Regions from separate parts of the Chromobacterium sp. LK11 genome, predicted to be linked through region 2. Evidence: predicted binding sites of a transcription regulator. Region 2 holds the regulator's gene; the other holds the start of a gene.
The links. The regulator FNR, encoded in region 2, switches genes on or off when oxygen is low (the NO sensors DNR and NnrR bind a similar motif). The targets are predictions, from matches to a motif close to TTGATNNNNATCAA.
Positions count from the first base shown of each region.

Region 1: the regulator FNR is predicted to act here: its motif matches at 5,455-5,468, upstream of pflB (formate C-acetyltransferase).

Region 1 is NZ_LDUR01000043.1:21,665-28,021, reverse strand. It holds gene VK98_RS23510 (AAA family ATPase) at 1-402, opposite strand, end outside; gene VK98_RS20785 (VOC family protein) at 708-923, opposite strand; gene VK98_RS24390 (hypothetical protein) at 1,075-1,203, shown strand; gene VK98_RS20775 (hypothetical protein) at 1,390-2,043, opposite strand; gene VK98_RS20770 (VOC family protein) at 2,446-2,922, opposite strand; gene pflB (formate C-acetyltransferase) at 3,123-5,381, opposite strand; gene VK98_RS20760 (formate/nitrite transporter family protein) at 5,609-6,357, opposite strand, start outside.
Region 2 is NZ_LDUR01000011.1:84,544-90,900, reverse strand. It holds gene VK98_RS07490 (glutathione S-transferase family protein) at 1-468, shown strand, start outside; gene udk (uridine kinase) at 564-1,184, shown strand; gene VK98_RS07480 (VOC family protein) at 1,534-1,932, opposite strand; gene VK98_RS07475 (inositol monophosphatase family protein) at 2,007-2,798, opposite strand; gene VK98_RS07470 (RNA methyltransferase) at 3,001-3,780, shown strand; gene VK98_RS07465 (DUF1853 family protein) at 3,770-4,690, shown strand; gene fnr (fumarate/nitrate reduction transcriptional regulator Fnr) at 4,738-5,484, opposite strand; gene hemN (oxygen-independent coproporphyrinogen III oxidase) at 5,594-6,357, shown strand, end outside.

The sequences.
Region 1 (6,357 bases), on a different contig from region 2:
ACTGATTAACATAGAACGGTGCGCAGGAACAAAAAACAATCGCTCCGTCCCATCCCCAACTCTAGAAAGATTTTTGGGAGATATTTTTTTTCGATCCAGTTTAACCTCAGTCTGCCCCTCTCTCCAAGCAGGAGCCATACCTGCACCGAAAATCAAATCAACAAGAACATTTGGTCGTTCTGTAGGGTGCCCAGCCGCCTTTAGGGCATCGACTAACTGACGACCATCCATAGCAGCCTTCAGCCATTGCAGAGCCAAACTCTTTCCCGCCCCTTGAGGACCAACTAACACAGTAAGATCCCCGAAAGAAATATCCACTTTTTCCAAGTGAGCAAAATTTCTAATAGATAGTTTCATCGATTTGCTTTGAACTTTTGAATCGTTTTCGACATTCAGACTCATGCAAAACCTCAATTAAAACAATAAAAATAAAACTGCAACGCAACATATGTTAATCACCTGCCTCTAGCAGCCTTAAGCTAGCAAGCTGAGCTCTGTCTCTTGATAACAGATGACATACCATGCCATCCATATAAATAATGAAGGACCTTAACATCTTTCCACTTCCGACAGACTATTCTAGTCACTCTACGAGATTTTTTACCCACAATACCCAGGCAGTTCAGAAGGAGTCCGATCAAATTACCCCTCGGTTGGAGGTATATTATAGACATGGTAAAAGCTGGAGCATCGATATCAACTTCTTTTCAGACCCTCCCCCTCAGCCCCCTCTCACCCCCCTCAATATCAATCTTCGCCATCCCCATCATCGTGTCAAACACCCGCTTGGTGGCGGGGCGGTCTGGACCGGTCAGCGCCTCGGTCAACACCCGCAGGGTGATTTGCCAGCTTAGGCCCCACCTATCCTTGCACCAGCCGCAGGCACTACCCTGGCCGCCGTTGCCGACGATGGCTTGCCACAGGCGGAATTAAACCATTTTATAGCACATGGGCATTTATTGCGGCATTGATCCAAAACAGCCGCGCATAAAAAACCTCCTCAGCCGCGACATCGAATTCCGCAAACCGGAACAACGCGGCTACCGAGTTAGCTTCTTCAACACTCTGGAAGCCATGCTCACGCAGACCGCGCGCAAGGTGGACGTGTTTGAGGACGTTGACGAACGGCATCGCCAGCAGCGGGCGCTGCTCAAACGCAAAACCCTGGAAAGCCGCGCGGCGCGGCGGATAGAGAAGAAGTAAGGAAGAACGAACCCCGGCTTTGGCCGGGGCTTGGTTTGGGGCGTGACGCTTTCTGAAATAATAATTGCTTAGCTTGCGGCCTCTTACGCCCCCTAGCTGTCCCTCGTGGAGGACAGCACACAGCCAGGAGCAGCTCGTTTGCCCATCAAATGGAGCTGTCCCCAACCGTTCACTGGGAAGCTCGTTTCAGTGATTCAACTTGAACATATTGGCGTGAACGCAGGAGGGGACGGCATAGTGGATCATCAGGTGGTTCTCCAGTTCCGTAGCGGCCGTGACGAGGTTCGTCAATGTGTGGACGCCAGAATTGGGATCGAAGAAATAGAGATCGCTACCGTCATAGGCAAGCGCCACAGAGTGGGGCGTAGCGCTTTGCATGGCGATCAGTGCCGCGCCTCGCCCACTGCCCACCAACAGCTCGATGGTGTGCGTCAGCAACTGGACGAAGCCTCCCTCGAAGAAGGAAGACAAGGTTCCAATCGACTTGCAGCCCAGGGTCTGCGCCTCCTGTGAGTACAGGTTATGAAACGCCTGGATGGCCTTGCCCTGGTTGCGAATACCGGGAAGGTTGCCCCCTCTGGGGTCGCTGACCGGCTGGCCGTCAATGCCGGTTTCATAGGCGCCGGATATCATGAGGCCATCACAGATCTGGTCCTGCAGAGCCATGATGCGCTCAACCTTGCGACCAATATTCCGCTGTTCCAACATGTCGGCAAGTCCTGGCACCGGACCCAAGTCGAGCGCGCGCATGCAGAAATAAAAGGAAATACCTTCGCAGGAACCATCATGCCGTGCGTTGAAGTCTCTTTGTTTGCAAGCCAAAACGAGGGTGATAGCCATAACATGCTCCTTGCTTATTCTTGGTTTTCATAACCAGCTTCAACTGACCAAGCCGGATATTCGAAGTGAGTCCTGCTCGAAGAACGACCGGTGAAAGGCATGCAACTGCAATCTGGCCCTCTAAATTCCCTGCAGCAGGTGCCTGACGCTTCTAAGAACCTGTTTACAACCTGCTGCGCTGCGGCGATACGGCGTTGAAAACGGCTTCGAAATGCTCATGTACCTTATGCACATTCCGCTTTCTCAGCCGTTTTCGCCTTGTCTCGCTCTTGCTCGCAAGAGCGTAAACACGTTCTACGCAATTGAAACAAGAAAAGCATTGGGCTCACGGGGAAGCGGATGGCGTGTTGCTACCCGAGATCAGCCGCTTTTGGCCGTCAACAGCCACCTGAAAAATAACAACTACCCCCTCCACGCCTTCTCAATCCCTGCAATATCAATCTTCACCATCCCCATCATCGCGTCGAACACCCGCTTGGCGGCGGCGCGGTCTGGATCAGCCAGCGCTTCGGTCAACACGCGCGGGGTGATTTGCCAGCTTAGGCCCCATTTATCCTTGCACCAGCCGCAGGCACTGGCCTGGCCGCCGTTGCCGATGATGGCTTGCCACAGGCGGTCGGTTTCGGCCTGGTCTTCGGTGGCCACTTGGAAGGAGAAGGCTTCGCTATGTTTGAAGGCTGGGCCGCCATTGATGCCCAGACAGGGAATGCCCAGCACGGTGAACGCCACGGTGAGCACATCGCCCTCTTTGCCGGCCGGGTAATCGCCGGGCGCGCGCAGCAGCGCGCCAACGCGGCTGTCCGGGAAGGTCGCGGCGTAGAAGCGCGCGGCGTCTTCGGCGTCGCCGTCGTACCACAGGCAGATGGTGTTTTTGCCCATTCCCCTTCCCTTTTCTGGCTCATATCGTTCAAAGACAAGCCATTGCCAGGCACAAGAATAAGCCATGGCCGCATGCCCAAAACATACATATGTCATGGTAGACAATTTTGGCGATCCCGCCGCGAGCATAAAAAAAGCCTCCCCTAGGGGAGGCTTGGCGCTGTGCCGGCTGGCCGTCGCGGTGGCCAGCGGCGTTGCGCTTACATGCTGCCGTGGAAGGTGCGGTTGATCACGTCCAGCTGTTGCTCGCGCGTCAGCTTGACGAAGTTCACCGCATAGCCGGACACGCGGATGGTCAGCTGCGGGTACAGCTCCGGGTGTTCCATCGCGTCCATCAGGGTTTCGCGCTTGAACACGTTGACGTTGACGTGGAAACCGCCGGCGTCGGAGAAGCCGTCCAGGCAGTTGGCCAGGTTGGCAACGCGTTCTTCTTCGCTATGGCCCAGTGCATCCGGGGTGGCGGAGGCGGTCCAGCTGATGCCGTCCAGCGCGGCTTCATACGGCAGCTTGGCTACCGATGCGCCCGCGGCGACAAAGCCTTTCACGTCGCGGCCGTTCATCGGGTTGGCGCCCGGAGCGAACGGTTCGCCGGCGCGGCGGCCGCACGGGGTGTTGCCGGTTTTCTTGCCGTACACCACGTTGGAAGTGATGGTGAGCACGGATTGAGTCGGCATCGCGTTGCGGTAGAAGTGCGGCTGGGCCTTGATCTTCTCCATGAAGGTTTCGGTCAGCCATACCGCGATGCTGTCGGCGCGGTCGTCGTTGTTGCCGTAAGCCGGGTAGTCGCCTTCGATCTTGTAGTCCACCGCCAGGCCCGCTTCATTGCGGATGATGTGCACTTTGGCGTATTTGATGGCGGACAGGGAGTCGGCGGCCACGGACAGACCGGCGATGCCGCAAGCCATGGTGCGCAGGATGTCGCGGTCGTGCAGCGCCATTTCGATGCGTTCGTAGGCGTATTTGTCGTGCATGTAGTGAATGCAGTTCAGCGCCTTGACGTAAGTTGCGGCCAGCCAGTCCATCAGCAGGTCGAACTTGGGCATCAGTTCTTCGTAGGTCAGCACGTCGCTCTTGATCGGCTCGAAGCCCTTGGCTACTTGCAAGCCGGATTTTTCATCCACGCCGCCGTTGATGGCGTAAAGCATGGCTTTGGCCAGGTTGGCGCGGGCGCCGAAGAACTGCATTTGCTTGCCGATGCGCATCGCGGACACGCAGCAGGCGATGCCGTAGTCGTCGCCCCAGTGCGGACGCATCAGGTCGTCGTTTTCGTACTGGATGGAGCTGGTGTCGATGGACACTTTGGCGCAGAAGTCCTTGAAGCCGCGCGGCAGCTGGGTGGACCACAGCACGGTCAGGTTGGGTTCCGGCGCCGGGCCCAGGTTGTACAGGGTATTGAGGAAGCGGAAGCTGCTCTTGCTCACCAGGGTACGGCCGTCTTCGCCCATGCCGCCGATGGATTCGGTGACCCAGGTCGGGTCGCCGGAGAACAGTTGGTCGTATTCCGGGGTTCGCAGGAAGCGCACGATACGCAGCTTGATCACCAGGTCGTCGATCATTTCCTGGGCTTGGTCTTCAGTCAGCGCGCCGGAGGCCAGATCGCGCTCGATGTAGACGTCCAGGAAGGTGGCGACGCGGCCGAAGGACATGGCGGCGCCGTTTTGTTCTTTCACGGCGGCCAGGTAGGCAAAGTAGGTCCACTGCACCGCTTCGCGGGCGTTGACGGCCGGGCGGCTGATGTCGAAGCCGTACTTGGCGGCCATCTGCTTCAGTTCGTCCAGCGCGCGGAATTGTTCGGACAGTTCTTCGCGCAGGCGCAGCACGTCTTCGTTGAAAACGGCGTCGTCCAGCTCATGGAATACTTTTTGGCGTTCGGCGCGCAGGAAGTCGGTGCCGTACAGGGCCACGCGGCGGTAGTCGCCGATGATGCGACCGCGGCCGTAGGCGTCCGGCAGACCAGTGATCACGCCGGATTTGCGCGCGGCCATGATGTCCGGGGTGTAGGTGTCGAACACGCCCTGATTGTGGCTCTTGCGGTAGTGGGTCCACACATCCTTGATAACCGGGTCCAGCTTGAAGCCGAAAGCTTCCAGGCCGTTCTCAACCATGCGCAGGCCGCCGTTGGGCATGATGGCGCGTTTGAGCGGAGCGTCGGTTTGCAGGCCGACGATGACTTCGCTGGCTTGGTCGATGTAGCCGGCGTCATGCGCGGTGATGGAGCTGCCGCGGTCCGCGGCTACGTCCAGCACGCCACGGGCGCGTTCTTCTTTCAGCAACTCGCTCAGGGTGTCCCACAGCTTTTGAGTGCGCGCGGTGGCGGGCGCCAGGAAGCTGGCGTCGCCTTCAAACGGCTTGTAGTTCAGCTGGATGAAGTTGCGGACATCCACCTTGCTTTGCCATTCACCACCGGTGAAATCGCGCCAGGGGTTGGCTTGAGTCGCGTCACGATTCAGAGCATCCATGTGTGCCTCCTAGTAACTATCAGTAAATGTTGTGTACTGAACATATTGTACATTCGGTTTCGAAAAAAATCGTTTGATAAAGATCAACTGCCGCAGACTAAAACGCGGTGGCTGCCACGGCCACAACGCCGGCGAAAACCCATAAAAAGCGCTTTATTTTCAATGCCATGCAAAACCACACCAATACGCCGGCATTGTAGCCGGCGCATTACATTCGAAAACGAACATCAAACACTGGTTCCGAGCGCCGTCGCGGCCGGTTTTGCGGCTTCGCGCCGCGCCGGCAGGGTGTGACGCTCCAGCAGGTAGACCACCAGACCCACGCCCAGCGCGCCGCCGGCGATATTGCCCAGGGTGGCCGGAATCATATTGTGCAGGATGGCGGCGGCGTCCAGGCCTTGCATGCCGTGCAGCAGGGCCAGCGAGAAGAAGGCCATATTGGCGATGCTGTGTTCAAAGCCGGAGAAGAAGAACACGAAGACCAGCAGCAGGATCATCAGCATCTTGGCGGCGTCGCCGGCCATGCGCAGCGGCACCCATACCGCCAGACAGATCACCCAGTTGCACAGCGCGCCCTTCCAGAAGATTTCCCAGCCGCCGGCGTGCACTTTGTGCGCGGCCACGTTGAACAACAGGTGGTCGGCCGGCAGGCTGCCCATGCCGCCGGCGCCGGCGAACACCGCGGTAAACAGCAGCACCCCCAGCAAATTGCCCAGATAGACCATGGCCCAGCTGCGCAGCAGGTTGCAGACGCGGCAGTCGCCGCTGAGCACGCCCACGCTGAAGTACATCACATTGCTGGTGAACAGCTCCAGCTTGCAGACGATGATGCTGACCAGGGCCACGCCGAAGAAGCCGGCCACGGCGATGTAGTAGCCGGGGGAGCCGACGGCGAAGAAGACCTGGCCCAGCTTGAGGCTGACGCTGAGCACCACGGCGATCAGCGCGCCGGCCATGCCGGCGCTTAATAGGTAGC
Region 2 (6,357 bases):
GTGCTGATAGACCGCAAGCTGCGGATCTGGGATTCGCTGGCGATCTGCGAATACCTGGCCGAGTGCTTCCCCGCCGCCAAGCTGTGGCCGGACGACGCCGGACTGCGCGCCGTCGCCCGCTCCATCGTCGCCGAGATCCACTCCGGCTTCTCCGCGCTGCGCGAACACCTGGCGATGAATCTGACGCTGCGCCACATCAATTACCAGAGCACGCCGGCGGTGGAGTTCGACATCGCCCGCATCATCTCGCTGTGGGAAGAGCATTTGCCGCGCCACCAGGCGGACGGCGAGTTCATCTTCGGCGGCTTCAGCATCGCCGATGCCTTCTTCGCGCCCATCGCCACCCGCTTCCACACTTACAACGTCAAATTGCCGGAACAGTCGCAGGCTTACGTCGACCGTCTGCTGGCTTTGCCGGCGATGCGGGAGTGGTACGGCGCCGCCCAAGCGGAAGGTCAGCGCGTCTAATAACGTCCGATGTCGCAATTAGAGTGGAAGGACGCGCCATAACTCATTAGAATGGCGCGTTTTTTTATCATTTTTACGCGTAGAAGGATAGTTTCATGACCACCCCGTTCATCATCGGCGTTGCAGGCGGCAGCGGCAGCGGTAAAACCACGGTGACCAATCAAGTGCTGGAAACCATTGGCTCCGAGATGGCGGCAGTGATCATTCAAGACTATTACTACCGCGATCAGAGCCATCTGACCTTCGAACAGCGGCTGGCCACCAACTACGACCACCCGCAAGCCTTCGACTGGCCGCTGCTGATCGAACACATCGACGATCTGCGCAACGGCCGCGCCATCGAAATGCCGGTCTACGACTTCGCCAACCACACCCGCGCCGAGGAAACCATCACCGTGCAGCCGGCGCCGGTCATCGTCATCGAAGGCCTGTTCCCGCTGTACGACGCCGCGCTGCGCGACATGATGTCCTTGAAGATCTTCGTCGACACCGATTCCGACGTGCGCTTCATCCGCCGCCTCAAGCGCGATATCACCGAGCGCGGCCGCACCACCGACAGCGTGATCGAGCAATACCTGACCACGGTACGGCCGATGCACAACCAGTTCATCGAGCCGACCAAGCGCTTCGCCGACGTGATCCTGCCGCACGGCGCCAATGATCCGGCGGTGGACATCATCACCACCAAGGTGGCCAGCCTGATGGTGCACAACTGATTTACCCGGCGGCGTCCGCGCCGCCGTTTTCCGCCCGCTGTCGGCAGCGGGCTTCACGCACAGGAGCATTCCATGCACACGATCAAACCGCGCAATCCGCACGCTTGCGCGCCCATCATGAAAAAAGGCGGGGCCCACGGACAAAGCCGCTCCGGACAGCGCCAGGCCGGACGCCAGGCCATGCTGGCCGAACTGGATCTGGATTGGGATCTGGATTGGAACGAAGCGGACGCCTATCCGCCGCGGCCGCAAGCCGCTGCCGACGACGAGCCGGCGGTTTTTGGCGACGTTAACAACAAAGAGCCGCGCAATGCGCGGCTCTTTGTTGTTAACGGGGCCCAGCCGGCGTTTAAACGTCGGACTTCAACTGCAGCAAATCCCAACGGTTGCCGTACAAATCCTCGAACACCACCACGCTGCCGTATTCCTCCTCGCGCGGCTGCTCGCTAAAGCTGACCCCCGCCGCCGCCATGCGGCGGTAATCGCGCCAGAAATCGTCGGTATGCAGGAAGAAGCCGACGCGGCCGCCGGTTTGCGCGCCCACCGCCGCCTGCTGCCGCGCATTGCTCGCCTTGGCCAGCAGCAACGCGCACTCGCTCGCCCCCGGCGGCGCCACGCGCACCCAGCGCTTGCCCTCGCCCTGATGCTCATCCTCCAGCAGGACAAAGCCCAGCTTGTCCACATACCAGGCGATGGCCTCGTCGTAATCCGCCACCACCAGGGCGACCGAACCCAAAAACTGCTTCATATCACGCTCCAAACCAAAACGGCGTCCCCAGGGACGCCGTGATGCGCTTAACCGCTAAAACCCTCTGGCGGCGCTTATTTGCCAATATGCGGCGCCAGCGTGTGCAACAGCTGCGCCAGCACTTTCGGATTGGCGGCGACGATGTCGCCGGACTCCAGCCAGCCCTGCTCGCCGGACAGATCGGTGACGATGCCGCCCGCTTCCTGCACGATCAGGCTGCCCGCGGCGATGTCCCAGGGCTTGAGGTTCAGCTCCCAGAAGCCTTCCACGCGGCCGCAGGCCACATTGCACAGGTCCAGCGAGGCCGCGCCTTCGCGACGCACGCCGGCGGTCTTGGCCAGCACGTCCTTGAGCATGCCCAGGTATTGGTCGATATAGCTTTGGTCGGACACCGGGAAACCGGTGGCGATCACGCACTCATTCATCATGAAGCGCTTGGACACGCGGATGCGGCGATCGTTGAGGAAGGCGCCGACGCCGCGCGAGGCGGTGAACAGATCGTTGCGGTTGGGGTCGAAGACCACGGCTTGCTGCACCTGGCCCTTGTGCGCCAGCGCGATGGAGATCGCGTACTGCGGGTGGCCGTGCAGGAAGTTGGTAGTGCCGTCGATGGGATCGATGATCCACTCGTATTCCGACGAACCGATGCCTTTCGCGCCGGACTCTTCTGCTAGAATCGCGTGCTTGGGATAAGCTTCCAGAATGGAAGCGATGATGGACTCTTCCGCGGCGCGGTCCACTTCGGTCACGAAGTCATTGTGTTTCTTGCGCTCTACGCGCACCGCGTCGAGATTCAGCGACGCGCGCTGGATGACACTGCCGGCGCGGCGAGCGGCTTTCACCGCGACATTGAGCATCGGATGCATTGACGGCCTCTACACTTTCAACCATGACAGACGTCCGCCACATGACGCGACGCCTGCTAGTAACAATCTGGGTTAAGGAACAAGAAAAACCCGGCGCAATCGGGCAAGGCGGCATGCCTGCCCATCCGGCAAGCGCTGGCCTTGCGCGCAAAACGGCGCGCGGGCTTTTCGATAAGCCGGCTATTTTAATGTGAAACTGCTGATGAATAAACCCCAAGTACCTGATTTTCTGAAAAACATTCGCGTGGTGTTGGCTCGCCCCAACCATCCGGGCAATATCGGCTCCGCCGCCAGGGCGATGAAGACCATGGGCCTGAGCCGCTTGTATCTGGTTGAACCCAAAGTGTTTCCCAGCGACGAAGCCAATACGCTGGCCTCCGGCGCGGTGGATCTCCTGGAGCAGGCCACCGTGGTGTCCAGCCTGGCCGAGGCGCTGCAAGACGTCACCATCGCCTGCGCGCTGACCAGCCGCCGCCGCGAACTGACCACCCCCTTGTCCACCCCGCGCCAGACCACGCCGGAACTGGTCGCGCGCGCCCAGGCCGGCGAACAGGTGGCCCTGGTGTTCGGCAACGAGACCTTCGGCCTGTCCATCGAAGAAGTCGAGCAGTGCAACCGCCTGGTCACCATCCCCGGCAACCCGGACTACTTCTCGCTGAACCTGGCGATGGCGGTGCAGGTGATGACCTACGAGCTGTTCAGCCACACCGGCGTGGACATCGACTACCTGCGCGCCGACAGCGACGCGGCGGCGCTGGGCGAGGTGGAGGGCTTCTGCGGCCACCTGGAACAGACCATGGACAAGATAGGCTACTTCCGCCGCCGCAACAGCGAGCGCATGATGCGCCGGATGCGCACCCTGTTCAACCGCGCCGGCCTGCTGCGCGAGGAGATCGACATTCTGCGCGGCTTCCTCAAACAGGTGCAGCGCGCCGCCGACGGCGAAGTCCGCCGCGACGCGCCCGAGCGGGATGGCGAATAAGCCGCCGTTCCCCCTGCCCTACGCGCACCCGGCGGTGCGCGATCTGGCTTTTCTGCTCTCCGCGCCCTCCCCTTGGCGCAGCGGCGCCGACATCGCGCCGCAACGGCTGCTGGGCGCCGACGGCCCGGCGCTGCTGCAAGCGCTGGACGCCGATCCCGCCGAGCTGCAGCACTGGCTGGCGCGCCAGCCCACCCGCCGCCTGGGCCATTACGCCGAGCGGCTGCTGTCGTTCTGGTTCCGCCTGGCGCCGCACATCGAACTGGTCGCCAGCAATCTGCCGGTGCGCGACGCGGACGGCCGCACCGTCGGCGAGTTCGACTTCCTGCTGCGCCTGGACGGCCAGCCGCTGCACCTGGAAGCCGCCAGCAAGTTCTACCTGCAACTGGGCCGCAGCGCCGACACCCTGACCGGCCCCAGCCTGCGCGACGCCTGGGCGCTGAAAGCCCGCAAGCTGCAGACCCAGCTGCGCCTGTCCCGCCACCCGGCGGCGCAAGCGATGCTGCCGGCGGGCTTCGACGGCTGCGCGGTCGGCGCCCGGCTCAGCGGCTGGCTGTTCCACGCCCGGGACACCTCGCCGCAAGCGCCGCCCGGCGCCCGGCCGCTGTACGGGCAATACTGGCCGCTGCGCGGCGACTGGCCGGCGCTGAACGCGGACTCGCGCTGGGCCTGGCTGCCCCGGCTCAGCTGGCTGGCGCCGGCGCGGCTTGGCTTCGAACAGACCCACACCGCGGCGGCATTGCGCGCGCAGCTGGAAGAGGCGGCGGCGCCGCAATTGCTGGCCGAACTGCAAGCCGGCGCCGACGGCTGCTGGCATGAAGTGGCGCGCGGCTTCGCCGTGCCGCCCGGCTGGCCGCAGGAAGCGCCCTTGTCGCGGCTATTGCAGCAAATCGCCGGCAGCCCGAGCCCATGAAAAAAGGCAGGCCCATGGCCTGCCTTTAGCAATACGGCGCTGCGCGCTCAATGCCCGTTGGCGTGGGCGCAGCCGGAAATCAGCGCCTTCAACTCGTCCACCATCACCAGCTGGATGTGCTTGTGATCGACGGTGATCCAGCCTTGCTGCTGGAACTTGGACAGCGTGCGGCTGACGGTTTCCAGTTTCAGGCCCAGGAAGCTGCCGATTTCCTCGCGGCTCATGCGCAGGATGAAATCATTGGCGGCGAAGCCGCGAGTGGACAGACGCTGCGACAGATTCAGCAGGAAGGCGGCCAGCCGTTCTTCCGCCTTCATGTTGCCCAATAGCAACATTACATTCTGATCGCGAACGATCTCGCGGCTCATCAACCGGTAAAAATGGTGCTGCAGGGTGGGAATTTCGCGGCCCAGGCTCTCCATGCGGCTGAACGGCAGTTCGCACACCTCGCTGTCCTCCAGCGCGATGGCGTCGCAACCGTGCACATTGGCGGAAATGCCGTCCAGGCCCATCAGTTCGCCGGACATGTGGAAGCCGGTGACCTGCTCGCGGCCGTCCTGGCTGGCGACGCTGGTCTTGAAGAAGCCGGTGCGCACCGCGAACAGCGAGCGGAAGCCCTCGCCGCTGCGGAACAGATACTCGCCGCGCTTCAGACGGCGGCTTTGGCGGATCACCGCGTCGAGCTGGGTCAGTTCCTCGCGGTTGAGCCCCACAGGCAGACAGAGTTCCTTCAGGCTGCAGTTGGAGCAGGAGACCTTCAGGTTATGCAAAGAGATATGGTTCTGATCGGACATGGCATGTTTAGTACAAGCTTGCGACGAAGCTTGACCCTTATCAAAGCGAAATTCGCAGGATTTCCGCAAATTTACCAGTCCACCAGAGGTTTTGCCATCCAAATACGACATGAAGACCACCCACCCATTTTCTCCTGCCCATTTTGAATTCGACCGCGCTCTGATCGAGCGCCTCGACGGGACAGGTCCTAGATATACGTCATACCCGACAGCGGATCGCTTTACGCCGGGTTTTGCCGAAAGAGACTACATCCACTGGCTACGGCAGCGCAGCATCGGCGCCAACCGGAAACCTTTATCATTGTACGCTCATATACCATTTTGCAACACTATCTGCTACTACTGCGGTTGCAACAAAATCATCACCAAGGACAGCGGCAAAGCCGATTTGTACCTGGACTACCTGGAAAAGGAAGTCCGGATGGTCGCCTCCTGTCTGGGCCGCCGCGAGCAAGTGGTACAGCTGCATTTCGGCGGCGGCACGCCGACTTTCCTGTCCGACGCGCAACTGGAACGATTGATGACCTTGCTCAAGACTCATTTCGAGTTCTTGAAGGAGGGGGAGTATTCCATAGAAATAGACCCGCGCAAAGTCAGCGCGGAGACAATCTTCAAACTGGCCGCACTCGGCTTCAACCGCATCAGCGTCGGCATCCAGGATTTCGAACCGGAGGTGCAGCGGGCGGTGAATCGGGTGCAGTCCGAGGAGGAAACGCTGGAGGTGATCCAGGCCGCGCGCGACGCCGGCTTCAAGTCCGTCAGCGTCGATCTGATCTACGGCCTGCCCTTGCAGACTCGCGAATCGGTGCGCCGCACGCTGGACAAGGTGATCGCCATCGGACCGGACCGGCTGGCCTTGTACAACTACGCCCA